DNA from 4 places in the Saccharopolyspora gregorii genome. Region 1 is predicted to be linked to each of the others. Evidence: riboswitches for the same ligand, from Rfam matches in the RefSeq annotation. Region 1 holds a riboswitch; each other region holds the start of a gene.

Region 1 (7,377 bases):
CAGAACCTGGCCCGGATGGAGCTGGAGATCGTCTACAACACCCTGTTCCGCAAGATCCCCGGCCTGCGCCCCGACGCCTCCCTCGACGACCTCCCCCTGAAGAACGACGCGGCCATCTTCGGCCTGCACGCCCTCCCCGTCACCTGGTGAGGATCAGCCGAGGCCGAGGCGGTCGCGTTCCACCTCGACGATGCGGCGTTCGACGGGGACGGTGGCGTCGTGCAGGCGGCGTTCGTCCAGAGGCCGGGTGTTGAGCGCCTCGGGGTCGGTGAGCTTCGCGGCGCTCTCCCGGGCGTAGGCGTCGAACAGGCGCGACTTGCCCTCGAGGAGTTCGCGGAGCCGCTGGTCCACGGTGTCCTTGGCGAGGATGCGGTGCACGTGGACCTTGCGGGTCTGGCCCATCCGGTGGCAGCGGGCGATGGCCTGCTCCTCCGCGCTGGGTTTCAGCTGCGGTTCGGCGAGCACCACCACGTTCGCGGCCTGGATGTTGAGCCCGGTGCCGCCCGCGTCGATCTGCGCGAGCAGCACGGCGTGCCCGTCCCGTTCGGAGAACTCGTCGACGAGCCCTTGCTTGTCGGTGAGGTCGCCGTCCAGGTCCTTCGGCATCGCGGCGGGCCCGACGGCCTCGCGGACGGCGGCGAGCACCGGCCGGAAGAAGGTGAACACGACGACCTTCCACCGCTGCTGCGCGGCTTCCTCGACGATCTCCCGCAGCCGCGCCAGCTTCGCCGAACCGGCCTGCTCGTAGGCGGTGCGCCGCATCGCCATCAAGTTCCCCGACGCCACCGCGTTCCGGTAGGCGGTGTCGTCGGCGCCGGTGAGCTCGACCCAGTCCTCCAGCTCGATGAGCTCGGGCAGTTCGGTGAGCACGTCCTCCTGGTTGCGCCGCAGGTACACCGGTGCCACCGCCCGCCGGAACCGGCCCGGCGCCAGCGCGTCCCGCGCGTCGAGCCGCGCGGCCACCTCCGGTTGCAGGTAGCCGACGAGGGTGCGGAACTCGTCGACGCGGTTCTCCATCGGGGTGCCGGTGAGCAGCAGCGCGCGGTCCGCCCGGCCCACCAGGGACACCACCGCGCGGGAGCGCTGCGCCTGCGGGTTCTTCACGTAGTGCGCCTCGTCCACCACGACCATCGACAGCGGCGCGTCCGCCACCCCGCGCAGCCGTTGCAGGGTGTCGAAGGAGGTGACGGCGATCCCGCCGTCGCGCAGCCACTCGCGGGTGGCGGCGTCCCGGTGCGGGCCGTGCAGCGGGTGCGGGACGAGGGCGCTGCGCCGGGACGTCTCGTGCACCCAGTTGATCAGCACTCCGGCCGGGCACACCACCAGGAAGTGGGTGCCGCCGCGCGCGGTGAGGTGCGCCATCGCGGCCAGCGCCTCCACCGTCTTGCCCAGGCCCATCTCGTCGCCGAGGATCGACTTCCGCCGCGCCAGCGCGAACTTCGCGCCGAACGCCTGGTAGCCGCGCAGCGCGACCCGCATCAGGCCGGTGTCGAGCCCGGTCGCGGTGACCTGCCGCTCCTGCTCCGGCGGCAGCTGCCCGGTGGTGGCTCCGGCGGCGGTCCCGGCGTGGCCGGTGAGCTCGGCGAGCAGCGTGTTGTAGGTGGCGGCGCGGCGTTCGTAGTCCTGCCACAGCTCATCGGGCCGTTCGACGTCGGGAGTCGGCTGCGCTGCGGCGATCCGCCGGATGCCGGGTTCGGCGAGCAGCTCGTCCACCCGCGCCAGCGCGTCGAGCGCGGTGGTGCGGCGGGCGGCCCCGGTGAACCACATCCGCAGCCTGCTGCCCGCTCGCTGCGCCACCGGTTCCAGCTCGTCCAGCGCGTCGAGGCCGCGCCGGATCTCCTGCTGCTGCGCCGAGATCCGCTCGCCGGCGAGTTCCCAGGCCCGCACGGTCGCCAGCAGCGCGGCGTGCTCGGGGTCGCGCCGGTCCGGGTCGATGCGCAGCACCACGTCCTGCGCGCTCGCCCGCGCGAGCCGCGCGGCGGCGGCCGCGGCCTCCTGCGCGGTGGCCGGGCCGACGCCGGGCACGGCCTGCAGCAGTTCCGGGGTCGCGGCGGCCACGTCGGCGGCGGTGCGGTACCCGGCGCGCTCCAGCTCGCCGAGCCGCAACCTGGTCCGCGCGGCGTCGCGGAGCCTGCCGACCGGCATCCCGCGCAGCCGCTCCCACGCCTCCCGCTGCCGGAACGCGTCGTACTGCTGCCGGGCCTGCTCGCGCAGCCGGTCCGGTTCGGCGAGCAGCCCGTGCGCGGCGGCGCGGAACGACCGCGCGCCCGCCAGCACGGCGCGCGCCGCGCGACCCGCCCGCACCGCACCCGGCCCGTCGTCGAGCCCCATGCTTCCTCCCCAGGAATCCCTGCTCGTCAGTACCGCACCACCGGCGCGCGGGCAGCCGCCGAGCGGGTGGTGCGGCCCCGGCTCCAGCTTGACGGATCACCCGAGGCAGGCTCCGCAGGGCCCGCCCGTCCGGCCGGTCACCGAATGCGAACAGCTGCACATACCCCCGTCGACGGAGAACATCCGCCGCACGCCGGGCGCTGAGGTTCCGCCACCCATCCCCGAAAGCAGAACGAGTGGCGGTGCTTCCAGCGAGGAACATCACCTTGATGGGGTAGTGGTATGTCCGGTTAGGGTGCTCGGGAGCCAGTCGCGCCCGCGAGGGCAGGGAATCCGGTCGGAATCCGGAGCTGACGCGCAGCGGTAGGGGCGATGGGCGAGGAACGGCCGCACGGCCGCGACCACTGGACCACCGGGTCCGGGAAGGGACCTCGCCCGGCGAACCCGAGCCCGAAGACCTGGCTGGCTCCCCGGACCGCACTCGGTGCCGGGTCGCAGCCTGCCGGGCCCCGCGCATGGGTCCGGGGTGAGGAACCACGTGACATGCCGTTCTCGCGCCCCCGCGCGTTCCGGGCCGGACTGGTGGCGTTGACCGCGACCGTGCTGGTCTCCTGCGCCGCCCCCGCCGACGACACCGCACCCGTGGCCGGGGCGACGACGCTGCACAACTGCGGCACCGAGGTCACCGTCGCGGAACCGCCGCGCCGGGCGGTGTCGTTGAACCAGTCGACCACCGAGATCATGCTCTCGCTGGGACTGGCCGACCGGATGGTGGGCACCGCGACCTGGACGGAGCCGGTCGACCCGCCGCTGGCCGCGGCGAACGCGCGGGTGCCGAAGCTCGCCGAGAACACCCCGTCGTTCGAGTCCGTGCTGGACACCGAACCGGACATCGTGCTCGGCGCCTACCAGGCCATGTTCACCGACGAGCGCGTCGCCGACCGCGAGCGGTTCACCGAGCTCGGCGTGCCCACCTACCTGTCGCCGAGCAACTGCCTGCCGGAGGAGGCGCCGCTGCCGGAACCGGTGCAGCTGGCCGACATCCACCAGGAGGTGCAGGACATCGCCGACCTGTTCGGCGTCCCCGAGCGGGGCCGGGCGCTCAACGAGCAGCTGCGCGGCCGGGTGGAGGCGGCGCGGCAGAAGGTCGCCGGGCTGGACTCGCGCGGCGAGACCTCGGTGCTGTTCTGGTTCGCCCGCACCGAATCCCCGTACGTGGCGGGCTCCACCGGGTCTCCGGCGATCATGGCCAGGGAGCTGGGCGTGCGCAACGCCTACGACGACGTCACCTCGATGTGGCCGCAGGTGTCCTGGGAGGACGTGCTGGCCCGCGACCCGGACCTGCTGGTGCTCGGCGACCTCACCCGCGACGGCGAAGGCGACGGGCTCGCGGCGAAGGAGCGGTTCCTGCACGAGGACCCGGCGGTGTCCCGGCTCGCCGCGGTCCGCGACGACCACCTGCTGAGCATGACCGGCACCGAGCTGAACATCAGCCTCCGCACCGTGCAGGGCATCGAGCGGCTCGCGGACCGGCTCGTCGAGCTGGACCGGCAGCGGTGACGGCGGGGCGGCTGCCCGCCTCCGCCATCGTGCTGGCCGGGATCCCGGCGCTGCTGCTGTCGATCGCCGCCGCGGTCACCCTCGGGCCCGCGGACCTGTCGGTCGCCGACGTGGGCAGCGTGGTGGGGCACCGGCTCGGGCTGGTGGACACCGAGGTGTCCCGCATCGGGCAGGGCATCGTGCTGCAGCTGCGGTTGCCGCGGGCGCTGCTGGCGGCGATCTGCGGTGCCGGGCTGGGGGTGTGCGGGGCGGTCCTGCAGTCGCTGCTGCGGAATCCGCTCGCCGACCCGTTCCTGCTCGGGGTGTCGGCCGGGGCCTCCACGGGCGCGGTGTCGGTGGTGGTGCTGGGGCTCGGGGCCGGGGCGATCGGGTTGACCGCGGGGGCGTTCGCGGGAGCGCTGGTGGCGTTCGCGCTGGTGCTGCTGCTGGCGTCGGTCGCGGGTGGCGCCGCCGGGCACACCGTGCTGGCCGGAGTCGCGGGCACCCAGCTGTTCTCCGCGCTGACCTCCTACATCGTGATCACGTCGGCGGACGCGGAGCAGACCCGCGGGGTGCTGTTCTGGCTGCTGGGGTCGCTGTCGGGGGCGCGGTGGAACGACGTGGTGCTGGCCGGGATCGTGTGCGCGGCGTGCCTGGTGCTGTGCCTGGCCCGGGCCGGGGCGCTGGACGCGTTCGCGTTCGGCCAGGACGCGGCGGCCTCCCTCGGGGTGCACGTGCAGCGGTTGCGGATCGTGCTGCTGGTGGCGACGGCGCTGCTGGCGGCGACGCTCGTGGCCGCCGCGGGCGCGATCGGGTTCGTCGGCCTGGTGCTGCCGCAGGCGGCGCGGCTGCTGGTGGGGCCGCGGCACCGCGCGCTGCTGCCGGTGACGGCGGTGCTGGGCGCGGTGCTGCTGGTGTGGGTGGACGTGCTGGCCACCACGATCGCCGCGCCGCAGGAGGTGCCGGTCGGCGTGGTCACCGCGCTCGTCGGGGTGCCCGCGTTCGCCGTGCTGCTGGCCAAGCGGGGGAGGGTCTCGTGAGCCTGACCGCGAACGACGTGTCCTGGTCGGCCGGGGGAGCGCTGATCCTCGACGGGGTGCGGCTGCGCGTGGAACCCGGCCGGACCGTGGGTCTGCTCGGGCCGAACGGGTCCGGGAAGTCCTCGCTGCTGCGGCTGCTCGCGGGCCTGCGCCGCCCGGCGAGCGGGACGGTGGCGGTCGGTGACCGGACCACCGACCGCTGGCCGCGCCGCGAGCTGGCCCGGCGGGTGGCGGTGGTCGAGCAGCAGGTCGGCACGGACGTGGACCTCACCGTCGCCGAGGTCGTCGCCCTCGGCCGCACCCCGCACCGCAGCGGCTGGGGCGGGCGGAGCGCGGCGGACGAGGAGATCATCCGCCGCGCCCTGGCGCAGACCGGCCTGGACGGGCTGGCGCACCGGCGCTGGCACGGGCTCTCCGGCGGGGAGCGCCAGCGCGCGCAGATCGCGCGGGCGCTGGCGCAGGAACCGGTGGAGCTGGTGCTGGACGAGCCGACGAACCACCTGGACATCGCCCACCAGCTGGACCTGCTGGCGCTGGTGCGGCGGCTGCCGGTGACCAGCGTGATCGCGCTGCACGACCTGAACCTGGCGGGGATGTTCTGCGACGAGCTGGCGGTGCTCTCCGGCGGCCGGGTGGTGGCTGCGGGCACCCCGCGGGAGGTGCTGACCGAGCGGACCATCGCCGAGGTCTACGGCGTCCGCTGCGAGGTGTCCGAAGTGGACGGCCACCCGCACGTCCGGTTCCTGCCGGAGCTGCCGGTCAGCGGATGAGCTCGTCGGCGACCCAGCGGGCGACCTCGGGCGGGAACGGCGCGGGCAGGCCCAGCACGACGTGGGTGAACCCGGCCTCGACCGCCGCGCCGATCGCTTCACGGGTCTCGGCGGGCCGCTCGTAGTCCACCGCCAGGTGGATCGAGCGGGTGATCTCCGCCGGGTCGCGGCCGATCTCGGCGCAGCGGCGGTCCAGCATGGCGCTGCGGGACTTCGCGTCCTCGATGTCGCCGCCGGGGATGTTCCACACGTCCGCGTGGGCGGCGACGATCCGCAGCGTCGCTGCGGCCCGCCCGCCGATGAGGATCGGCGGGTGCGGGCGCTGCACCGGCTTCGGGTTGCCGAACGCGCCGGTGAGCTGCACGTGCTCGCCGTCGAAGTCGAACGGCTCGTCCTCGGTCCACAGCCGCCGGATCACCGTGCACGCCTCGTCGAGCGCGCCGACCGCGCGGGCGGTGTCGTGGAACGGCATCCCGTGCGCGGCGTACTCGCGGTGGGCCAGCGGGTGGTCCGGCCGGGAGCCGACGCCGATGCCGAAGTCGAGCCGTCCGTCCGAGATGACGTCCACCGTGGTGGCGATCTTCGCGAGCACCGCCGGCGGCCGGAACCGGTTGCTGGTCACCAGCACGCCGACGCGCAACCGGCGGGTGGCGGCGGCGAGCGCGGCGAGCATCGTCCAGCCCTCGTAGACGGGGCCGTCCAGGTCACCGCCGATGGGCATCAGGTGGTCGAACAGCCAGGCGTGCTCGATCTCGGGGATCGCGTCGGCCTCGCGCCAGACCTCCAGGAGGTCGCGGTGGTGCAGGTTCTGCGGGGCGGTCGCGATCCCGAAGCTGGGGCGGGTGGAGTGCGTCACGAGGGATCCTCCAGTGTTGTCGAGTGCAATCGGAACAAAGTTCCGTTTAATTGGTGCAGATGTGGGATCGTGGTGGGCAGGACGGGTGCGGCGCGGGTCGGCCGGTCGGCGGTGGCGGCATCCGCGGTCGCCGTGCCGCGGCTTCCCCGGCGAGGAGTCGCGGAAGTGCCGTTCTCCTCAGGTTCGTCGCACGGTGGTCGCTCGATCGCACCGGGTCCGCTCGGGGCGGGGAGCCGCGCCGGTGGAGCGCTCCCGCTCGCGCCGGCGCCGCGGTCGGGCGAGGCGTTCCGGTGGCCGCCCCGCTCTGGCATCATGGAACAACCGGAACCGCACTCCGGAAACTATACGGAACAGCGTTCCGCATGGCAAGTCCGCATCGGGAGGGGAGCACGGTGGGCGGAGACGACGGCGCGGCGCGGCCCAAGCGGGCGGACGCCCAGCGCAACGAGAGGACGCTGCTGGACGCCGCCGCCGCGGTGTTCGTCCGCTCCGGCGTGGAAGCCCCGGTGCGCGACATCGCCGCGCAGGCCGGGGTCGGAACCGGCACGATCTACCGGCACTTCCCGACGCGGTCCGATCTCATCATCGCCGTCTACCGGCACCAGATCGAAGCCTGCGCCGAAGCCGGGCCGGTGCTGCTGGAGGGCTGCGCGACCCCGTACGCCGCGTTGCGGCGGTGGATCAACCTGTTCGTCGACTTCCTGGTCACCAAGCACGGGCTGGCGAAGGTGCTGCGCTCCGACGAGGACGGGTTCGAGGCGCTGCACGCCTACTTCCTGGACCGGCTGCTGCCGGTGTGCGCGGAATTGCTCGCCGCCGCCGCGCGCTCGGGGGAGATCCG
Region 2 (7,377 bases), 2.1 Mb from region 1:
ATGCAGCCGCCGCGCGTGCTCGACCATCCGGGGCGACAGGTCCACGCCCGACACGTCGAGCCCGCGTTCGGCCAGGTAGCCGGTGACCGTGCCCGGCCCGCAACCGATGTCGAGCACCGGGCCGAGCCCGGCGACCTGATCGGCGAACACGTCCATCGCGGCGCGCAGCCACGGGTGGGCGCGGACGTCGCCGATGCCCGTCGTGGTCACCATGTCCACGTAGTTGTCGGCCACGCGGTCGTAGGACTCCCGGACGACGTCGAGATCAGGAACCGGAACACCCATCCCGGCACCCTATGCCGCGGTGACGGCCCGGCGGGGCGGAACCCGCGGGCCGCCCGCCGAGTCCCCGGCGGGCGGCCCGATCCGTCAGTCCCAGGTGAGGGAGGAGCCGGACTGGTATTCGGTGACGCGGGTCTCGAAGAAGTTCTTCTCCTTCTTCAGGTCCATCGCCTCCGACATCCACGGGAACGGGTTCTCGACCTCGGCGAACACCGGGGTGAGGCCCAGCTGCGCGCAGCGGCGGTTGGTGATGAAGTGCATGTACTGCTCGCACAGCTCGGCGTTGATGCCGAGGATGCCGCGGGGCATGGTGTCCCGGCCGTAGGCGACCTCCAGGCGGCACGCGTCGGCGAGCATGCCGCGCACCTCCTCCTGGAACTCGGCGCTCCACAGGTGCGGGTTCTCCAGCTTGATCTGGTTGATGCAGTCGATGCCGAAGTTCAGGTGGATCGACTCGTCGCGCAGGATGTACTGGTACTGCTCGGCGATGCCGACCATCTTGTTCCGCCTGCCCAGCGACAGGATCTGCGCGAAACCGGTGTAGAACCACATGCCCTCGAAGATCACGTAGAAGGCGATGAGGTCGCGCAGGAACGCCTGGTCGCGCTCCGGTCCGCCGGTGGCGAACTCGGGGTTCTCCAGGTTCTGGGTGTGCCGCAGCGCCCACTCGTCCTTCTCCGAGATGGACGGGATCTCGCGGTAGGCGTTGAACAGCTCGCCCTCGTCGAGGCCCAGGCTCTCGCAGATGTACTGGAAGGTGTGCGTGTGCACGGCCTCCTCGAACGCCTGGCGCAGCAGGTACTGGCGGCACTCGGGGTTGGTGATGTGCCGGTACACGGCGAGCACGATGTTGTTGGCCACCAACGACTCCGCCGTGGCGAAGAACCCGAGGTTGCGCTTGAGCATCAGCCGCTCGTCCTCGGTGAGCCCGTCGCGGGAGCGCCACAGGGCGATGTCGGCGTGCATGGACACCTCGGTGGGCATCCAGTGGTTGTTGCAGCCGGCGAGGTACTTCTCCCACGCCCAGCCGTACTTCAGCGGCAGCAGCTGGTTCACGTCCGCCTGCGCGTTGATCATCGCCTTGTCGTCGACGTTGATCCGGCCCGCGCCGCGGTCGATCTCGCCGAGCCCGGTGGCGTCGGTCGTGTGCACGGAAGTCATGAGTCCTCCAAGGGGAACGGGGCGGTCACTGGCAGGCTTCGCAGTCCGGGTCGTCGATCGCGCACGCCTGCGGCTGCGGCGACGGGGCCGGGGCCGGGGCGGCGGCGGGGGAGACCGCGTTGAGCTTGCCGTCGGTGCCGCGCAGCGTGGACTTCTCCACGTGCGTCGCACTGCTGGACCGCAGGTAGTAGGTGGTCTTGAGGCCCTTGCGCCACGCCAGCCGGTACAGCTCGTCGAGCTTGCGGCCGCTCGGCGCCGCCATGTACAGGTTCAGCGACTGCGCCTGGTCGATCCACTTCTGGCGGCGGGACGCGGCCTCGACCAGCCAGCGCGGCTCGATCTCGAACGCGGTGGCGTACAACGACTTCAGCTCCGCGGGCACCCGGTCGATCGGGGCCAGGTCGCCGTCGAAGTACTTCAGGTCCTGCACCATCGCCTCGTCCCACACCCCGGCGGCCTTGAGGTCCCGCACCAGGTCGGCGTTGAGCACGGTGAAGTCGCCCGACATGTTCGACTTCACGTACAGGTTCCGGTACAGCGGCTCGATGGACTGGCCGACGCCGCAGATGTTCGAGATCGTCGCCGTCGGGGCGATGGCCAGCACGTTCGAGTTGCGCATGCCGTTCGCGCGCACCCGCTCCCGCAGCCCGTCCCAGTCCAGTGTGGACGAACGGTCCAGGTCGACGCCGGTCTCGCGGGCCTGCGCCAGCAGCTCCAGCGAGTCGATCGGCAGCACGCCCCGGCTCCACAGCGAACCCTCGAACGACTCGTAGCGCCCGCGCTCGGCGGCCAGCTCGGAGGACGCGGCGATCGCGTGGAAGCTGATGTGCTCCATGCTCAGGTCCGCGAACTCCACCGCCGCCTGCGAGGACATCGGGATGCGCTGCGCGAACAGCGCGTCCGAGAAGCCCATCAGGCCCAGGCCCACCGGGCGGTGCCGCAGGTTCGAGGCCCGCGCCTCCGGGATCGTGTAGAAGTTCACGTCGATGACGTTGTCCAGCATCCGCACCGCCGTGCGGGTCGTGCGCCGCAGCCGCTCCACGTCCAGGCCCTCGGCCGTCACGTGCCGCGCGAGGTTGATGGAACCGAGGTTGCAGACCGCGACCTCGTCCTCGCTCGTGTTCAGCGTGATCTCGGTGCACAGGTTCGAGGAGTGCACCACGCCCGCGTGCTGCTGCGGCGACCGCAGGTTGCACGGGTCCTTGAAGGTGATCCACGGGTGCCCGGTCTCGAACAGCATCGTCAGCATCCGGCGCCACAGATCCACCGCGCGGACCTGGCGGAACACCTTCAGCTCACCGCGCTCGGCGGCCGCCTCGTACTCCCGGTAGCGCTGCGCGAACGCGGTGCCGTACAGGTCGTGCAGGTCCGGCACCTCGTCCGGGGAGAACAGGGTCCACGGCTCGTCGGCCTCGACCCGGCGCAGGAACTCGTCCGGCACCCAGTTCGCCGTGTTCATGTCGTGCGTGCGGCGCCGGTCGTCCCCGGTGTTCTTGCGCAGGTCGAGGAATTCCTCGACGTCCACGTGCCAGGTCTCCAGGTACGCGCACACCGCGCCCTTGCGCTTGCCGCCCTGGTTCACCGCGACCGCCGTGTCGTTGGCGATCTTCAGGAACGGCACCACGCCCTGCGAGGAACCGTTGGTCCCCTTGATGTGCGCGCCCGTGCCCCGCACCGGGGTCCAGTCGTTGCCGAGCCCGCCCGCGTACTTCGACAGCAGCGCGTTGTTGCTGATGCCGTGGAAGATCCCGTGCAGGTCGTCGTCCACAGTGGTCAGGAAGCAGGACGACAGCTGCGGGCGGGTGGTGCCCGCGTTGAACAGCGTCGGCGTCGAGCACATGAAGTCGAACGAGGAGATCAGGTCGTAGAACTCGATCGCCCGCGCCTCCCGGTCGTCCTCGCGCAGCGCCACGCCCATCGCGACCCGCATGAAGAACGCCTGCGGCAGCTCGAACCGCACCCCGTCCTCGTGCAGCAGGTAGCGGTCGTAGAGCGTCTGCAGGCCGAGGAAGCCGAACGCGATGTCCCGGTCCGCGTCCAGCGCCGCGCCCAGCCGCTCCAGGTCGAAGCGGGCCAGCTCCGGGGCCAGCTGCTCCAGCTCGATGCCGCGGCGCACGTAGTCGGCGAAGTAACCGGCGTAGCGGTCCCGCATCTGCACCTGGTCGGCCTCGGCCGGCTCGCCCGCGACGAAGCTCAGCGCCTCCCGGCGCAGCTTGTCCAGCAGCAGCCGCGACGTCACCAGCGAGTAGTTCGGCTCCGCCTCCACGAAGGTGCGCGCCGCCATCGTCAGCGACTCGGCCAGCTCCGCGGAGCTGATGCCGTCGTAGACGTTGCGCCGCACCTCGCGCAGCACCTGGTCGGCGCGCACGTCGTCGAGGTCCGAGCAGGCCTGCTCGACGACGGTCGACACCCGCTCCCAGTCCAGCGGCACCCGGGTGCCGTCCGGCGCGGTCATCTCCAGGACGGGCGCGGCGTCCTCGGTCCGCCGCGCCTCGGCTTCGCGGGCCTGCGCGTGCTCCTCCCGGTAGAGCACGTAGGCGCGGGCGACGCCGTGGTGCCCGCCGCGCATCAGCGCCAGCTCCACCACGTCCTGGATCTGCTCGATGTGCACCAGGCCCTCGGGGCCGGCGTGGCGCAGCACTCCCTGCGCGGCCTGCTCCGTCAACTCCGCGACGACCTGGTGCAACCGCGACGACGACGCGGCCGAATCCCCCTCGGCCGCCAGGAACGCCTTGGTCAACGCCACGGAGATCTTCGTTTCGTCCCAACCGGAAACGGTTCCGTCGCGCCGCAGCACCCGCACTCCTGCCGGTACCACCGCGGTCGCTGACGGCCGGGTCGTGGACTCGGTCACTGGCTCTCTCCTCGCAAGCTCGGACACCTGCCCGGAACTCCTCGGAACGCGCCAGGACCCGCGGCGCGCACGGCACCGCTCGTCCCACGACCCTCCCGCGAGGTCCCGGACGGCGCGCACCCCTCGTGCGCGCACCGATGGCAGGTCTTCGGACTCACGGGCGACCGGTGCTCGGCACCGGGCCTACTGGCCGTCGCTTCCCGGACGCCGAGCGTCCAGTGCTGCACCACCGGGAGGTGGTGACGGCGGTCGTTCCCGTTCACCGCTGCGGGGCAGTCCCGGATTCGCACCGGGTTCCCTGTTGTCACGCCGGGCGGACCGGCGAACCATCAGCGGGCGCCACACTACATCTTGGGTTCGGCGGTGATCCGGACCCCATCATCATCGGCGTGGCGGTGCCGGTGCGGAGGCGCTCGGTAGTCGTCCGCGCACTCCTCGGCCGCATCCTGCCCGGCCGCGGGCGGCTCCGCACGACCGCGAGGTGTGACGCGGAATCGGTGGTGGTCGGCAGCGGGCCCGGGCAGACTGCCTCCCGAGATCACCACCTGGGAGGAAGACCGAACCATGCGTGCCCACCGCGTGCGACGCGGACTCGCCGTCGCCGCCACCGCACTGGCCACCGCGGCCACGGCCACCGGGGCCACCGCCGGCGCCGCGCCGCAGGACCCGCCCGCGACCACCGACGTCCGGCTGATCACCTTCAACGACCTGCACGGCAACCTCGAACCGCCCACCGGGTCCTCCGGGCAGATCGAGCTCGACGACGGCCGGACCGTCGACGCCGGCGGCGCCGCCTACCTCGCCACCCACCTGCAGCGGCTGCGCGACGAGGTGCCGAACTCGCTGGTCTTCTCGACCGGCGACAGCGTCGGCGCCTCGCCGGTGAACTCCGCGCTGTTCCACGACGAACCCACCGTCGACTTCCTCAACTCGCAGGACGTGCGCGGCCACGTCGTCGGCAACCACGAGTTCGACGAGGGCTACCAGGAACTCCAACGGCTGCAGACCGGCGGCTGCCACCCGCAGGACGGTTGCGAGTTCCGGGATTCCTTCGCCGGCGCGGACTTCCCGTACCTCGGCGCCAACGTCACCTTCGAGGACGGCGGTGCCCCCGCGCTGCTGCCGTTCACCGTGCAGGTCTCCGGCGGGGTGCCGATCGGCGTGATCGGCGCGACCCTGCAGGACCTGCCCGACGTGGTCAGCCCCGAAGCGGTGCGCGGACTCCGGTTCGGCGACGAGGTCGAAGCCATCGACCGCACCTCCGACGCGCTGGAGCGCTTCGGCGTCAAGGCGCAGGTCGTGCTGCTGCACCAGGGCGATGAAGCCGACGGCGGCGGCCCGAACTCCTGCCAGGTCACCCCCGGCGGCCCCGCGAGCCGCATCGCGGAACAGGTCTCCCCGCAGGTCGACGCCGTGTTCAGCGCGCACAGCCACCAGCAGTACACCTGCACCGCCACCGACCCGGCGGGCGACCCGCGTCCCCTCGTGCAAGGCGCCTCCTACGGCAGGCTGCTGTCGGTGCTGGACCTGCGCGTCGACCGCGACACCCGCGAAGTGGTGCGGGAGAGCAGCACCGCGCGCAACGAGGTCGTGACCCGCGACGTCGAACCCGACGCCGAGACGGCCGCGCTCGTCGAGGAAGCCCGCGCGAAGGCGGCGCCGATCGCGAACCGCGCCGTCGGCACCGCCACCGGCGACCTGCTGAAGACCCCGGCGCCGTCCGGGGAATCCGGCCTCGGCAGCGTCATCGCCGACGCGCAGCTCGCCGCCACCCGCGACACGGGGGCGCAGCTCGCGCTGACCAACCCCGGCGGGGTGCGCGCCGACCTGCCGCACGCCTCTTCCCCGGCGGGCGAAGGCGACGGCGTCATCACCTACGGCGAAGCGTTCGCGGTGCAGCCCTTCGGCAACACCATGCAGACCATGACCCTCACCGGCGCGCAGCTGCGGGACGTGCTGGAGCAGCAGTGGAGCCCGGAGGGCGAGAACGTGCTGCAGGTGTCGGCGGGCCTGCACTACGAGTACTCGCGGTCCGCGCCCATCGGGTCGAAGGTCTCCGGGCTCACCCTCGACGGCGCACCGGTGGACCCGGCCGCGCCGTACCGGGTGGCGGTGAACAACTTCCTCGCCGGCGGCGGGGACGGGTTCAGCGGCTTCACCGAGGGCACCGACGTCGCGGGCGGGCCGGTGGACCTGGACGCGCTGCTGGGCTACCTGGCGGAGCACCCCGACGTGGTGCCGCCGGCGCCGGACCGCATCACCGCGAAGGATTGAGCCGAGGTCCCGGCGGCGCACCTCGCGCCGCCGGGACCTCCTTCCGCACGGCCACTTCCTCCCGCCGTTCCGCCGGAGGTCCGCCGCACCGTCAGCGGGGGACCGGCCGGGGTGCGATGACCCCGTCGATGCCGAGCGCCAGCTCCTCCGCGCAGTCGCGCCAGGCGTGGCGCGCGCCCACCAGCTCCGCGCAGCGGCGGCGCAGCCCGGCGAGCCTGCCGCGCAGCCGGGCGCTGCGCACCCCGCCGGCCAGCAGCACCGCCCGGCGCCCGTGCCGCACCGCCGACGCGTGGTCGCCGAGCGCGAACTTCGCCTCCGCCAGGCTCGCCAGCTCGAACACCGCGGACCGCACCTCCCCGGGCGCGCGGGCGGCCACCGCCCGGGACAGGTGCAGCGCCGCGGATTCGTGCTCGCCCACCACCAGCTGCACCGAGCCGGTCAAGCCCAGCACGTCCGCTTCCCCGAACCAGCGGAACATCGGGTAGTCGGCCTCGATCTCGGCGGTGGCGTGCAGCGCGCGCCCCTGGTCGAGCATCCGCCGCACCGAGCCGCGGCGTTCGCCGTGCGCCGCAGCCCACGCCGAGTTCAGCTGCAGCACCGAGCTCACCAGCGGCGAGGCTTCGGCCCGGATCGACCCCAGCTGGAACAGCTTCAGCGCCGAGTTCGGATCGCCGAAGTCCAGTTCGGCGCGCCCCGCCGCGTACAGCGTCCGCGCGATCGCCAGCGGATCCGCCCCGTCCCGGCCGAAGTCCAGCGCCCGCCCGTAGTGCGCGTTCCCGCTGGCGAGCAGCCCGTTCTCCACCGCC
Region 3 (7,377 bases), 1.3 Mb from region 1:
GCGACAAGGACGACCTGATGGACGCGGTCGCCGGGCACGCGCTCAGCACGTACCTCGCGGGCAAGACCGCGATGCGCCCCTCCGGCGACCCGGTCGAAGACCTCCGCAACGGGTGGCGGCTGCACATCGGCTTCGGCCTGGAGAACCCCGACGTCTACAGCGCTCTCTACGGTTCCCGCAGGCGCCACGCCCCCTCGGAGGCGGAGCAGCAGGCGGAACGGATCCTGACCGGCCTCCTCCACGCGATCGCCGAAGCGGGACGGCTAGCGGTCCCCGAACCGCAGGCGGTGCAGCTGATGCACGCGGCCGGGCGGGGCACCATCTTCACCCTGATCGGCAGCGACTCCGACCCGGCGGACGCCGACGCGCTCGCCGACCGCGCCTTCGAGATGGTCCGCGGCGTGATCACCGTTCCAGACCCCGCCGACCGGCCCTCGGCCGCGGACCCGGTGGCGCGCGCGGCCACCACCCTCCGCGCGGCCCTGCCCGACGTCGACCGCCTCACCGCACCGGAGAAGGCGCTGTTGGACGAGTGGCTCGACCGCGTCCAGGGAAGCGGCCCACCCTCGCCCGAACGCTGATCCCACGCGCGGCGCGACACGACCGCAGCGCTTCCGAACCCGGCCGGATCCCTCGCGCGCGGAACCGAACGAGGAACCACCGCGCGCAGCGGCGCATCGCAGAACCGGAGCACGGCGCGACGTCCGATCCGGAGCAGCACGAGAAGATCGTCGTGGAGCACCACCGGACGACTCTCGGTGGCGTCCCGGAAAAGGCGATCGCCGACCACATCGGCCCCGGACCTCCAGGATCACCCCGAAGCGTTCAGCGGCTTCCTGCACATGCGTGACGGCTGGACGTCGAGCGCGTCGGCGCCGAGGGGACGGGGCGGCCACGCATTCCCACCTGATCCGGAAACCCGGCCGCCCGGCGTGCTCCCACGGACCGGTTCCGGCCGGAGAAGGGGAAAGTCGCCGAGCACCGGGACGTCCGCACCGATTCCGCCAACGCGAACGGCGTGTTCCGACCGGTCCGCCGGCCCGACTTCCTCGGCCCTGGGCGAGCAGCGCGAGGCGGGAGGGTAAAGTGGGGGATGATCTTGATCGAGATCGTCCCCCACCGCTGTGACCAGCATCGGAGCGCCCCCGGCAGGACTCGAACCTGCGACCTAAGGATTAGAAGTCCTTTGCTCTGTCCAGCTGAGCTACGAGGGCCCGCACATCGCTCGCGTGAGCTGCAGCAAGCAGGGTAACCGGCCGCTCCGTCGACAGTGGTACCGACGCCAACGGCGTTGCAGACCCGGTATCGAACGGCAAGCTGATCGACAGCTCCACGCCGGGAATCGCGCCGGAAGATCACAGAGGAATCACCGCGCGCACGTCGGGGCCGCCGCGCGAATCCCGCGCGACGGCCCCGACGGCTCCCCCTCAGGAGCAGGATTCGGGCTGCACCCGCAGCACGTCGTCGTCCTTGCCGGCACCGGTGAACGAGTAGTCGTCGACCGGCGTGGCCACGCCGTCGCGCACCTCGTAGGCGACCCGGGAACCGTCGTAGGAGGGTTCCGTCGTCTGGCTCTCGTTCGACGCGGCCAAGGTGATCAGGACCCGGCCGTCCGAGCCCGCGGGCGCGCACTCGTAGCCGAGGCGGGCACCGATCCCGCCGCCTTCGTTGATCTTCAGCGGCTCGCCGTCCTGCGTCTTCAGCTCGCGCGGCGCGCCATCGGCACCCAGGTCCCACACGCTGAACCAGGTGGTGTTCGCGCCGACGGACTCGGTCACCAGCAGTTCCTGCCTGCCGTCGCCGTTCACGTCCAGCACCCGCATCGGCTGGGTGCCGAAGGACGGGTCGCCGGTCAGCACGGCCTCGGTCGTACGACCGTCCACAGTGAACTTGAGCAACTGCTTCGCCCCATTGCCGATGGCGGACAGCTGCGCGGTGTCCGGAGTTCCGCCCCCGTTCAAGTCCACAACGGACGTCTCGCTCGAGTCAGCGGCGGCGATCCCCGCCGGCACCAGCGCCATCGCCGCCACGGCCAGCGCACCGATGCCGACACCCGCCCGAACACCGCTCTTCACCACAGCCGGTTCCTCCCGATCGCTTCGTCGCACCGGGACGGAAGAAATCCGTCCCGCCCCCTCACCTGTTCACAAGACGCACCACCGCGCGGCAGGTTGCCCGCGGTTCGAAAAACCTTCCGGCGGTCGTCGCGGCGCCCGGGTGATCCGGACGGCAGGGCCTTGTCTTCCCGCCAGAAGCAAGTAGCCTCCGAAGTGCTGGTGGTTCGCACAGCCCTGCGAAAGCGGGGGTGCGCGAGGCAAGAGGGAACCCGGTGGAAATCCGGGACTGCCCCGCAGCGGTGAGTGGGAACGAACGCCGTCACCGGTCGCCACGACCGGTCACAGCACTGAGCGCGAGCTCGGGAAGCGACGGCCAGTAGGAGACCCCGGTTCCACCGGGAAGCGCCCACGAGTCCGAAGACCTGCCGCCGGTGCGCGCGTCCTGCGTGACGCGCGCTGTTGCGAGGTCTCGCGGGAAGACCTGGACGAACGAGCCGCCGCGTGCGGCCACGTGTGCCCGGATCCTGCCCGCTCGACCTCGCAGAACTGCCGTCCAGCTCGCGAGGAGAGAGCGTTGACCAGCACAATCGGATCCACCGTGCTCGGGTTCCCCCGGATCGGCCCGAACCGGGAACTCAAGCGGGCGTTGGAGAGCTACTGGAAGTCCCGCACCGGCGAAGCGGAACTGCGCGAAGTCGCGCGCACGCTGCGCACCGACACGTGGCGTTCGCTGCGCGACGCCGGGCTGGACTCGGTGCCGGGAAACACCTTTTCCTACTACGACCAGGTCCTCGACGCCGCCGTCACCTTCGGCGCGGTCCCGCCGCGCTTCGCCGAACTGGGCCTGAACCCGCTCGACACGTACTTCGCGATGGCCCGCGGCGTGGAATCCGCGCCACCGCTGGAGATGACGAAGTGGTTCGACACCAACTACCACTACATCGTCCCGGAGATCGGCCCGGACACCGAGTTCCGGCTGTCCGACCAGACCGTCGTCGACCAGTACCACGAGGCCGCTGAACTGGGCATCAAGACCCGCCCGGTCGTCGTCGGACCGCTGACGTTCCTGCTGCTCTCCAAACCGCAGGACGGCGCGCCCGCCTCGTTCCGCCCGCTGGACAAGGTCGACGAGCTCGTCACCGCCTACGCCGAACTGCTCGGCGAGCTGCACCGGGCCGGGGTCGAATGGGTGCAGCTGGACGAGCCCGCGTTCACCGCGGACCGCTCGCAGGCCGACCTGGACACGCTGCGCGCCGCCTACCAGCGGCTCGGCGAGCTCTCGGAACGGCCGAAGATCCTGGTCGCGTCCTACTTCGGCGACCTCGGGGACGCGCTGGGCGTGCTCGCCTCCTCCCCCGTCGAAGCCGTCGGCGTGGACCTCGTCGCCGGGCAGCGCACCGTGGACGAACTCCCGTCGGTGCCCGGGCTGCGGGAGAAGACGCTCGTCGCGGGCCTCGTCGACGGGCGCAACATCTGGCGCACCGACCTGGACAAGGCGCTCACCACCGCCGCCACCCTGCTCGGCCTCGCCGGCGAGGTCGCCGTCAGCACCTCCTGCTCGCTGCTGCACGTGCCCTACGACGTCGACGCGGAAACCGACCTCGACCCGCAGGTCGCGTCCTGGCTGGCGTTCGCCGCGCAGAAGGTCGGCGAGGTCGTCGTCCTCGACCGCGCGCTGCACCAGGGCCGCGACACCGTCGCCGAGCAGCTCGACGACGCGCGGCGGCGCATCGCCGACCGCGCCGGAGCCGACCGGGTGCGCAACAACCGGGTGCAGGCGCGGCTCACCTCGCTCAAACCCGAGCACGCCCAGCGCGGTGACTACGCGAACCGGCTCGCCGCACAGCGCAAGTCGCTGCGGCTGCCGCCGCTGCCGACGACCACCATCGGCTCGTTCCCGCAGACCACCGACGTGCGCAAGGCCCGCGCCGCGTTGCGCTCCGGAAGCATCGACCACGCCACCTACAAGCAGCGGATGCGCGACGAGATCGAACGCGTCATCCGGCTGCAGGAAGACCTCGGACTCGACGTGCTCGTGCACGGCGAACCCGAGCGCAACGACATGGTGCAGTACTTCTCGGAACACATGGACGGGTTCGCCAGCACGCACAACGGCTGGGTGCAGTCCTACGGTTCGCGCTGCGTCCGGCCGCCGATCCTCTACGGCGACGTGTCCCGGCCCGAGCCGATCACCGTGGAATGGGCCAAGTACGCGCAGAAACTCACCGCCAAGCCGGTGAAGGGCATGCTGACCGGGCCCGTCACCATCCTCGCCTGGTCCTTCGTGCGCGACGACCAGCCGCTCGGCATCACCGCCGAGCAGGTCGCGCTCGCCATCCGGGACGAGGTCAAGGACCTGGAGAACGCGGGCATCCGGGTGATCCAGGTCGACGAGCCCGCGCTGCGCGAACTGCTGCCGCTGCGCTCCTCGCAGCACCAGGAGTACCTGGACTGGGCGGTGCGCTCGTTCCGGCTCGCCACCTCCGGGATCGCCGAATCCACCCAGATCCACACCCACCTGTGCTACTCGGAGTTCGGCGACGTCATCAACGCCATCGTCGACCTGGACGCCGACGTCACCAGCATCGAAGCCGCCCGGTCCCGGATGGAGGTCCTGGACGACCTCAACGCCGTCGGGTTCGGCCGCGGCGTCGGACCCGGTGTGTACGACATCCACTCGCCCCGGGTCCCGGAAGCCGGGGAGGTCACCGACCTGCTGAAGGCCGCGCTCGCCGCGGTGCCCGCCGAGCGGCTGTGGGTGAACCCCGACTGCGGCCTGAAGACCCGCGGCTACGCCGAGGTCGAGACCGCGCTCAAGAACGTGATCAGCGCTACGGCGGCCGTGCGCCCGGCTGCCGGCTGATCCCGAAGCCGGGGGTGGGTGGTCGCTCTTCCCACCACTGCCCACCCCCGGCCCCCGCTCCAGATCGAGTGAACGGACCGTTCGTCCGATCTAGTTGGTCGAACGGTCCGTTCACTCGCGTCAGGCCGGCTCCGCGGCCCGCGCGCCGCCCGTGCCGTGGTTCGGGGTGAACGGACCGTTCGTCCCATCTAGTTGGTCGAACGGTCCGTTCACCCGGCTCGCTGCGGCCGGTGCGCGTGGCGCCGGTGTCACGGGACGACAACGACCCGGCACCGCTGATCACTTTTGCACTACGGCTGCACGTCGTTCCCCGGCCCGCCCTCGCGTCGAGGTGCCGCCGGCCCGGATCCAGCGCGCCGGGCAGGCGCGGACATCCGCAGTGGAACCCGTTGCGGCCCAAGGGATCCGACGTCTCGAGCGCCGAGGGCGGAGCGCGGTTCCGAGACCTCCCGGCACCTACCACGACCCGGCGAAAGCCGCAGTGCAGGTGGTTAGGGTGAGCCGGTGTCGGAGCAGTGGAGCCACAACGTGCACTACCACCCGCTCGTTCTCGACTCGGTGCCCGAAGGATGCGACGCGGCGCTCGACGTCGGGTGCGGCGACGGGACGCTGGTGCGCGCGCTGGCGTCGAGGGCGAAGCGCGCCACGGGCATCGACCGCTCCCGCACGATGATCCGCCAAGCCCGCCGCGCCAGCTACCAGTACGACAACGTGTCCTATGTGGACTCGGACTTCGTCGATTTCGCCGCGAAGGCGCGGGACGGCTCGTACGGGTTCATCAGCAGCGTCGCCGCGCTGCACCACATGGACTTCGATTCCACGCTCACCGCCATGGGCCGGATGCTCGCCCCCGGCGGGAGGCTGGTGCTCGTCGGCCTGGCTCGGCACCACACCCCGCTGGACTGGGCGAGGGACATCGCGGCGATCCCGGTGCACCGCTTCCTCGCCCGCAGGCACGGCGGGGTCACCGAGCCTCCGGAGGTCCCGGTGAAGGACCCGATCATGACCTGGGATGAGGTGCGCCAGGGCGCGCAGCGACAGCTGCCCGGCGTCCAGTACCGCAGGTTGCTGCTGTGGCGCTACGCGCTCACCTGGGACAAACCCGTCCCGACCTTCTCCGGGTGAACGGCCCGTTCGACCAACGCGATGGGACGAACGGTCCGTTCACCCACTTCGGCGGCGACAGGACCGATCGCACACGAACCACTTCCCCGGGTGAACGGACCGTTCGACCAACGAGATGGGACAAAAGGTCCGTTCACTCGGAAACCCCTGGCCCGGTGCCGACCACTCGCGCCGGAGCGAACGGACCGTTCGACCAACCAGATCGGACGAACGGTCCGTTCACCCATCGCCGCGGCGGCGGGACGGCCGGGCGTTCCGGAGCGACGGTCGGCGTAGGCGCGGGTGCGCACGTGGACGTCGTGAACGGACCGTTCGTCCGGTTCCGCTGGACGAACGGTCCGTTCACTCCCGATCGGGGCGTCAGGCCCGGGCGGTGACCCGGTGGAAGGCGTCGACGAGGTCGCCGAGTTCGGGGACCTGTTCGGCTTCGGCGAGGGTCTTCTCGAGCGCCGCGTCGTGGGTGGGCCGCGCCTGTTCGAGGAGCGCGCGGCCTTCGTCGGTGAGTTCGGTGTAGATGCCCCGCCGATCGTCCTTGCACAGGATCCGGGTGAGCAGCCCCCGGTCTTCGAGCCGGGTGACGAGCCTGGTGGTGGCGCTGCCGCTGAGCGCGGCGGCGCGGCTGAGCTGCTGCATGCGCATGTGCCAGCCGTCCTGCCTGCTGAGCGCGTCGAGGACGGTGTACTCGACGACGGACAGCCCGTGGTCGGCGGTGAGCGCCTTCTCCAGGGCGGATTCGAGCATTCCGTGCAGTGCGGCGAGGGTGCGCCAGCCTTGTGCCCGCACTTCGACCGCGTCGTCGGCGATCCCCACGCCACACCTCCTACCGGCGAGCTTCGACGGGTGAGCTCGCTCTCCCCACCACCATAGCAGCTTGCGCAGATAGCAAGCGCCTGCAACTATTTAGGAAGCGCGTGCAACTACCGGCTAAAGCCGCATTTCTTCACACGCACGACGCCGAAACACCCGCATCACCCCGCGCCCCAGCGGGAACCCGTGGCGAACACCCTAGGAGAGCGAGCACCGATGAACACCGACATGACCGGCCGCACCGCCCTGGTCACCGGCTCCACCAGCGGCATCGGGAAGGCCATCGCGGCGAGCTTCGCCCGCGCCGGAGCCGACGTCGTCGTCAACGGCCGGTCCCGGGACCGGGTCGACGCCACCGTCGAATCGCTGCGCGCCGACACCGGCGGTTCGGTGCGCGGCATCGCCGCGGACATCGGCACGGCCGAAGGCGCCGAAGCGCTCATCACCGAGCTGCCCGACGTGGACGTTCTCGTGAACAACGCCGGGATCTTCTCCGCCACCCCGGTCTTCGAGATCAGCGACGCG
Region 4 (7,377 bases), 180 kb from region 1:
GTTCGCACTGGTCAGAGCACCCGCGCGGACATTGCCACACGTCAGCGAACCCCGGTGATAAGAACGGACCGTTCGTCCGAACTCGTGGGACGGGCGGTCCGTTCACCCCGACCATCCTGAGGTGAACGGACCGTTCGTCCGACCAGATGGGACGAACGATCCGTTCACTCGGCCCCCGCACAGAGACGATCTCGCCCGGTCGCGGGGTGAACGGACCGTCCGTCCAGCTCTAGTGGACGAACGGTCCGTTCACTCCACCCGCACGACCCGGGTGGACGGCTCCTCCGGCCGATGTCGTGGACGAACGGTCCGTTCACCCGGTGCGGGCCGAGTGCCGGGTCCGCCCGTCACCAGGTACCGGTCCACGAGCAGGTTGAGGCCGGTGCACAGGGCCACCAGCAGGCCCGCGGGCACCAGCACGGCGCACGGCTGCAGGAACAGCGCCTCCTGGTTGCGCTCCACCAGCACCGCCCAGTCCGCGGTGGCCGGGTCGATCCCGAGGCCGAGGAAGTTCGCCGAGGCCACCAGGTACAGCACCAGGCTCAGCCGCCCGCCCGCGTCCACCGCGACGGGCCCGAGCACGCCGCGCCCGACGTAGCCGAAGTGCACCCGCCACCACGATTCCCCTTGCAGCGCCATGGCTTCCACCACCCCGCGCCGCCGGGCGCCGAGCGCCGCGCTGCGCACGATCCGCACCACCGCGGGCAGCTGCAGCAGCGCCACGGCGACGACGAGCGCCGCACCGGTCCGGGTTCCGGTCGCGGCCAGCACCATGAGCACCAGCAACCCGGGCAGCGCCAGCACCAGGTCCAGCCCGCGGGTCAGCCACCGGTCGATCCACCGGTGGGGCTGCCCGACGGCGGCCAGCGCCAGCGGCACCCCCACCAAGTAGGTCAGCAGCAGCGCGCCGCCCGCCAGCACCAGCACCGAACCGCCGCCGTGCAGCGCGAGGGCCAGCACGTCCCGCCCGAGCACGTCGGTGCCCAGCGGGTGGTCCGCCCCGGGCGGCAGCAGCGGGACGTTCGCGGCCCGCACCGATCCGCCGCCCGGCAGCAGCCCGGCGAGCACCGGCCCGGCCAGCGCCGCCAGCAGCGGCACCCCGAGCAGCAGCCACCCGGCGGCGCGGCTCACCGCGCACCCGCCCGGAACCGCCGCGCCACCAGGTCGATGACCAGGTTGATGCCGATGGTGATCACCGCGAACAGCAGCGCGTAGCCCTGCACCACCGGCAGGTCGCGGGCCTTGACCGCTTCCACGAATCCGGAGCCGATCCCGCCGAGCGCGAACAGCGCCTCCACCACGACGACGCCGCCGAGCAGCCCGTCCACGGTGCGCGCCAGCTGCTGCAGCACCGGCCCGATGGTGTTCGGCAGCACGTGCCGCAGCACCACGTCGCGCTCGCCGAGACCGGCGCGGCGCACGTGGGTGGCGTACTCGGCGCCGTTCGCGGTGACCACACCGGTGCGGACTTGGCGGGCGAGCGCGCTGAGCTGCTTCGCGGCGAGCACGCCGACGGGCAGCACCAGCACCGCGGGCTCCGTCACCAGCGACCACCCGGACAGCCCGCCCGCGGTGGCCGGCAGCCAGCCGGCCCGCACCGCGAACACGCCGACGAGCAGCAGCGCCAGCGCGAACTCGGGCACCGAGTTCAGCAGCACCACCACCGAGTTCACCGCCCGGTCGAACCGGCTCCCGGCGCGCAGCCCGCTGCGCACGCCGAGCCACCCGGCCAGCGGCAGCACCACCAGCAGCGTCAGCGCGGTGAGCAGCGCGGTGGTGGCGGCGTTGCGGGTGATCTCGTCGAGGACGGGCCTGCCGGTGCGCAGCGAGGTGCCGAGGTCCCCGTGCAGCATCCCGCCGGCCCACTGCGCGAACCGCGTCCCCCACGGCTGGTCGAGCCCGAGCCGCCGCCGCAGCACCTCCAGCTGCCCGGTGTCGGCGTGCTCGCCGAGCACGACCTGCGCCGTGTCGCCGGGCAGCAGCGCGGTCAGCGCGAACACGCCGACGGCGACCGCGGCGATCTGCACCAGCGCCACGCCGAGCCGGGGCAGCACCGCGGCGGACGCCCGCGCGGCGGGCGCGATCAACCCACGCTCACCCGATCGAAGCGGGCCCAGTCCAGCGAGTTCGGCGGCGCGCCCCGCACCCCGGCCACGGAGGTGGCGGTGGCGACGTTCCAGCCGCTGAAGCCCCACACCACGTTGCCGCTGCTCTCCCGGGCGAGCCGCTGCGCGCGCACCAGCAGGTCGGCTCGGCGGGCGTCGTCGGCGGTGGCCAGCGCCCGCCCGTAGAGCTCGTCGAACTCGGCGGAGCGGTACCCGGTGTAGTTGTTGCTCCCCGCGTCCGAGGTCATGCGCTGCCCGAGGAACGTCGGCACCGGCAGCGCCGCGGTCCGGGACAGCGAGGCGACGCCGTGCTCCTTGATGTCGGAGAAGTACGTTTCGGCCGGCCCGATCCGCGGCGACACGCGCATCCCGGCCTCGCCGAGCTGCTGGGCGATGAGGCTGGCGGCGGATTCGAAGTAGGGGTCGACGGAACTGGTCTGCAGTTCCCAGCTCAGCCCGTCGGCCCCGGCTTCGCGCAGCAGCGCCCGGGCGGCGTCGACGTCGCGCGCGGGCGCGGGCAGGTCCGGCGGGTAGTACTTCAGCCCGGCGCCGAACAGGTCGTTGCCGAGCCTGCCCTGCCCGCTGAGCGCGATGTCCAGCAACGCCTGCCGGTCCAGCCCGGCGCGCACCGCCTGCACCAGCCGCGGATCGGAGAACGGCGGCCGGTCCACCTTGAGCAGCAGGGCCTGCATGGTGCCGAACGGCGCCGAGTGCACTCGCGCCCGGCCACCCTGCTCCAGCAGCCGGACCGAGTTGGCGCTCACGTCGTGCGCGTAGTCGACCTGCCCGGACAGCAGCGCGTTAACCCGTGCGCTCTCCTGCTCCATGAGCACGAATTCCAGCTCGGCCGGGGTGGCGGGCCCGGACCAGTGCCGGTCGAAGCGGGCGAACACGGCGGTCCCACCGGGTTCGAAGGAGACGAACCGGAACGGGCCGGAGCCGACGGGGGCGGTGAAGTCGGTGGTGCCCGCGGGCACGATCTCGGTGGCGGGCGCGCCCCACGCCGACGGGAACTCGAAGTTCGGCGCGCCCAGCACGAGTTCCAGTTCGGTCGCCGAGATCGCCCGGCTGGCGCCGAAGTCGACGTCGGCGAAGTGCGAAGCGGACTGGGCCGCGGTGGCGTCGTCGGCGATGCGCCGGTAGGTGAACAGCACGTCCTCGGCGGTCACCGGCCTGCCGTCGTGGAATTCGGCCGGGCGCAACCGGATCCGCCACCGGGTACCGGTCGGGTCGGGCTGCCAGCTCTCGGCGAGCCGCGGCACCACGCTCATGTCGTCGGCGTAGCCGACGAGCGTGTCGAACAGCGCCTTCGCGCGGGCCTGGTCGACGAACAGCGAACCGGTGTGCGGATCGAGCGATTCGGTGGCGCCACCGGCGGGGAACGCCAGCCGCAGCCTGCCCGCGCTCGCCCCGGAACCACCGGCGCAGGACACGAGGGGGACCGCGGCGATCGCTCCGGCCACGCCCGCGAGCAGCCGCCTGCGACCGATCACGCCGCTCACGCGGCGCGGGCCGGTTCGGGAACAGCGGGGAAACCGGGCGTGTGCGGCGAATCCGGGTGCACTGCGTACCTCCTCCGGGGCTCCGCGACCCCGTGCGAATCGGTACGACGGTGCCAGTCTCCTGGCTCGCGGATCGACGTCGCGCCCGGCCTTCCCATCGGCTGCCCGACAGTGGCGCTGGTGGACGCGGCTCCCCGTTCACAGTGGCGGGACCGCACCGGATTCGCACCGGTTTCCTGCACACCGTCGCATTGGAACGACTCGTCAACTTTTCAGCCCGCGTCGTGCCTTGTCAAGGAAGTGTGAACCGCTCGGCATCACGTCACCGCGGGTCGCGGTGCCGTCGCCCACCGCCCGCGCGCGGCGGAGCGCCCGCCCGGCCTCCTCCGGAGAACGGTGCAGCACCCGGCGGGCGAGCGGGCGAGGGGATTCCCGCGTTCGGCAGCGGGGAGCGCGCGGAACCGCGGCGGCCGCCACCGCACCGGGCAGACTCACCGGCACCCGCCGACGACGACGAGGAGCCGCCATGCCCACGCCCGGTTTCCCACCTGGAACCCTGGACGCCACCGGTTATCCGATCTGGCTGTCCGAACTGGACGTGCCGGGCCCGAACCACACCGCGCACCTGGTGCGCGACCTGGAACCGGCGCGGGCGCTGGAGGTGCTCGGCGCGGACCCGGGTTCCGCCGCGGCGTGCACGCTGCCCGAGCAGCGGCCGGACGAGTTCACCTCGCTGCCGCGCGCGGCGCTCGGCGATCCGCAGTGCCTGTCGGTGCTGCTGGCGACCCGCATCGGCGGCTGGACGCTGGTGTTCGACGACGCGGGCACCACCTTCCAGGTCGGCGGCCTGGACACGATGCGCGCACTGCTCGGCGGGATGCGCACCGGGGACTGGTCCGCGCTGCAGGAGCCGGAGGTCCCGCGGCCCGTCCCGGGAGCACCGGCGGAAGCCCTCTCCGCGTCCGGCGGCCCGGCGATGACGTTGCACGCCAACATCAGCGGGTTGCTCAGCCTCGACTACGCGGTGGACGGTTCGCGCGCGTACCGCACGACTTCCGACGACCTCGACCACGAGACCGCCGAACCACCGGCCGAGGTGCGCGCCGCCGCCGCGGCCGCCGGCATCGTGGAGCGCGCCCACCTGGAGCCGGGCGAGACCGACGAGGCCGCGGTGACCCGCATCGGCTGCGCGCTGGCCGGGGTGACGTGGACGATGGACGACCTGCGGGCGGCTCCGCTGGTGGCGGTGGCGCTGACCTGAGCGCCCGCGCCCCGCGTTCCCCTCGCGCGGTTCCGGGGGCGCGTCGGCGGATTCCGCAGCGGGTGGTCGCGCAATGGTGGGAAGCGCAGCGGGTGGAACGGCAGCGGGTGGAAGCGCAGCGGGTGGTGCCACGACCGGGGATTCGGATCCGGGGAGACCTACCACCGACCATTCCGTCCACTGTGGACGCATTTTGCAGTCCGGCTGTTCCGGAGAGCCGGACACGCTCGGAGCCGGAAGTCCGCTCACGCGGGGAAGACCTCCACCCGACCGCGCAGCGGGACGGAATTGTCGGTGCCCTGGGGCAAGGTGCCGAGAAGAACCGAACCGACTGGAGACGACGATGCCCGAACCCGCCTTCCCCGCCGCAGCACTGGATCCCGAGGGCCGCCCCGCGTGGATCACCGAACTCGGCGCGGAGGACCCGCACCAGATCGTGCACCTGGTGCGCGACCTCCAGCCGCGCGAAGCGCTGGAAGCGCTCGGGGCACGGCTCGCGCACGCGCGCCCCTGCACGCTCCCCGAGGAGCGGGCCGACGAGCACTCCTCGCTGCCGCGCACCGCGCTCGGTGAGACCGACTGCGCCTCCGCGCTGCTGGCCGGGCGGATCGGCGGGTGGACCTTCGTGTTCGACGACGCGGGGCACACCGATTCGGTCTCGAACGAGCAGGGCGGGCTCGAATCCGCCGCGCTCGCCCTGTCCCGCACCGGCGGGGCGGCGCTCAGCCTGGCGCACAACTTCGACGGACCGTGCTGCGGCCTCGAATTCGCCGAGGACGGCGCGGAGGTGCTGTGGACGAACTCCGACGACCTCGAAGGCTCGCTCCCCGAGCTGCCGGACCGGATCCGGGAGGCGGTCGCGGCCGCCGGGATCGTCGAGCAGGACCACCTCGACCCGGGTGAACTGGACGAGGAGGCCGTGATCCGCACCGGCTGCGTGCTGGCCGGGATCACCGGGTGGACCTCGGCGGACGTGCGGGCCGCCGAACTGGTGCTCGTCCCCTTCGGCTGACCACCGCGGCGGGGTGAACGGACCGTTCGACCAAATAGATCGGACAGACGGTCCGTTCACTCCACCCCGAAACGCCTGCGCGGTGTGCGCACGAGCGCCGCAGCACCGAGTGAACGGACCCTTCGACCAACTAGACGGGACGAACGGTCCGTTCACTCCCCACCCCCACGGCCCGTTCAGCCGGGCGTGTCGGCGACGAACCGCGCCGCAGCACCGAGTGAACGGACCCTTCGACCAACCAGATGGGACGAACGGTCCGTTCACTCCTCCCACCGGTCAGGTGGGGCGGCGGGTCCGGCGGGTCGGGGTCGCCGTGGTGGGGTCGTCGGGCCAGGAGTGCTTCGGGTAGCGGCCGCGGAGGTCGGCGCGGACCTGCGGGTAGCCGGTCGTCCAGAACGATTCGAGGTCGGCGGTGACGGCGGCGGGTCGCCCGGCGGGCGACAGCAGGTGCAGCAGCAGCGGAACCCGCCCGTCGGCGAGCAGTGGCACCTGGCGCCAGCCGAAGACCTCCTGCACCTTCACCGGCAGCACCGGCCGCTCTCCCGAATAATCGATCTTGATCCGCGATCCGGACGGCACCTCCACGCTCTCCGGCGCGAGTGCGTCGAACCGGGCCGCCCGATCCCACGGGAGCAACCGCCGCAGTCCTCCCCCGGCGGAGATCCGCGCCAGGTCCGCGCGTCCGCGCGCCCGGGACAGCTCCGGTTCCAGCCACGAATCGGCCCGGGACAGCAGGGATTCGTCGTCCACGGCCGGCCACGGTTCGCCGAGCGCCTCGTGCAGGAAGCCGATGCGGTGCCGCAGCCGCGTCGCGTCCTGGCTCCACGCCAGCATGCCGAGCCCGTCCTGGCGCAGCCCGTCGAGCAGCGCGGCCCGCAGCAGTGCCGGGTCGGGTTCGCGCAGCGGCCTGCTGTCCACGGTGATGGCGCCGATGCGTTCGGCGCGCACTGCACGCACGTCCCCGCCGGTCCAGCCCACCTCGTCCCGGGTGCTGTGCAACGCGGCCGCGACCCGCCGGGCGAGCGCTTCGTCGATGGGCGCGGCGAGGCGCACGGTGCCGTGGGCGGCGCCGGGTGCGCGGTCGGCGACGGCGACGGCGAGCCATTCGGCGTGCCGCAGCGGTGATCCGGCGGGCAGTTCGACGGCGGTGCCGGCGGCCATCAGGTAGATCGGCGAGTCGGCGGCGCGGCGGCGCGCGACGCGTTCCGGGTAGGCGAACGCGACGACCTCCGCCGCCGAACCGCCTCGCCCGGTGCCGTGGACGCGCTCGGCGAGCCTGCGGGATTCCCGCCGCCACCGGCCGGATCCGGGCCCGCCGCGGCGCAACCGGGACAGCGCCGAGTCCACATCGGACTGGTCGGTGACGGTGTCGTCGTCGAGCAGCGCCACGACTTCGCTCGCGGTCCGCGCGCCCGCCCGTTCGGCCCCGTCGAGCAGTGCGCGCGCCAACCGCGGGTGCAGGCCGAGCTCGGCGAGCCGCGCTCCCCGGCCGGTGAC

The links. Region 1 has a riboswitch for cobalamin ahead of H1226_RS16870 (ABC transporter substrate-binding protein). Riboswitches for the same ligand answer to the same signal wherever they lie in the genome.
Region 2: another riboswitch for cobalamin. It lies ahead of H1226_RS07990 (ribonucleoside-diphosphate reductase subunit alpha); the one in region 1 lies ahead of H1226_RS16870 (ABC transporter substrate-binding protein).
Region 3: another riboswitch for cobalamin. It lies ahead of metE (5-methyltetrahydropteroyltriglutamate--homocysteine S-methyltransferase); the one in region 1 lies ahead of H1226_RS16870 (ABC transporter substrate-binding protein).
Region 4: another riboswitch for cobalamin. It lies ahead of H1226_RS17505 (ABC transporter substrate-binding protein); the one in region 1 lies ahead of H1226_RS16870 (ABC transporter substrate-binding protein).

Annotation. Positions count from the first base shown of each region.
Region 1 is NZ_CP059556.1:3,868,715-3,876,091, reverse strand. It holds gene H1226_RS16880 (cytochrome P450) at 1-150, shown strand, start outside; gene H1226_RS16875 (DEAD/DEAH box helicase) at 154-2,331, opposite strand; cobalamin riboswitch at 2,622-2,812, shown strand; gene H1226_RS16870 (ABC transporter substrate-binding protein) at 2,875-3,891, shown strand; gene H1226_RS16865 (FecCD family ABC transporter permease) at 3,888-4,910, shown strand; gene H1226_RS16860 (ABC transporter ATP-binding protein) at 4,907-5,680, shown strand; gene H1226_RS16855 (LLM class flavin-dependent oxidoreductase) at 5,670-6,536, opposite strand; gene H1226_RS16850 (TetR/AcrR family transcriptional regulator) at 6,929-7,377, shown strand, end outside.
Region 2 is NZ_CP059556.1:1,803,686-1,811,062, forward strand. It holds gene H1226_RS07980 (class I SAM-dependent DNA methyltransferase) at 1-285, opposite strand, end outside; gene H1226_RS07985 (ribonucleotide-diphosphate reductase subunit beta) at 370-1,443, opposite strand; gene H1226_RS07990 (ribonucleoside-diphosphate reductase subunit alpha) at 1,469-4,297, opposite strand; cobalamin riboswitch at 4,420-4,643, opposite strand; gene H1226_RS07995 (bifunctional metallophosphatase/5'-nucleotidase) at 4,862-6,571, shown strand; gene H1226_RS08000 (helix-turn-helix domain-containing protein) at 6,663-7,377, opposite strand, start outside.
Region 3 is NZ_CP059556.1:5,215,587-5,222,963, forward strand. It holds gene H1226_RS22640 (TetR/AcrR family transcriptional regulator) at 1-581, shown strand, start outside; tRNA gene H1226_RS22645 (tRNA-Arg) at 1,141-1,214, opposite strand; gene H1226_RS22650 (hypothetical protein) at 1,428-2,075, opposite strand; cobalamin riboswitch at 2,261-2,501, shown strand; gene metE (5-methyltetrahydropteroyltriglutamate--homocysteine S-methyltransferase) at 2,632-4,920, shown strand; gene H1226_RS22660 (class I SAM-dependent methyltransferase) at 5,425-6,045, shown strand; gene H1226_RS22665 (MarR family winged helix-turn-helix transcriptional regulator) at 6,406-6,855, opposite strand; gene H1226_RS22670 (SDR family NAD(P)-dependent oxidoreductase) at 7,069-7,377, shown strand, end outside.
Region 4 is NZ_CP059556.1:4,049,092-4,056,468, forward strand. It holds gene H1226_RS17495 (ABC transporter permease) at 250-1,131, opposite strand; gene H1226_RS17500 (ABC transporter permease) at 1,128-2,087, opposite strand; gene H1226_RS17505 (ABC transporter substrate-binding protein) at 2,084-3,598, opposite strand; cobalamin riboswitch at 3,702-3,868, opposite strand; gene H1226_RS17510 (hypothetical protein) at 4,134-4,868, shown strand; gene H1226_RS17515 (hypothetical protein) at 5,212-5,880, shown strand; gene hrpB (ATP-dependent helicase HrpB) at 6,157-7,377, opposite strand, start outside.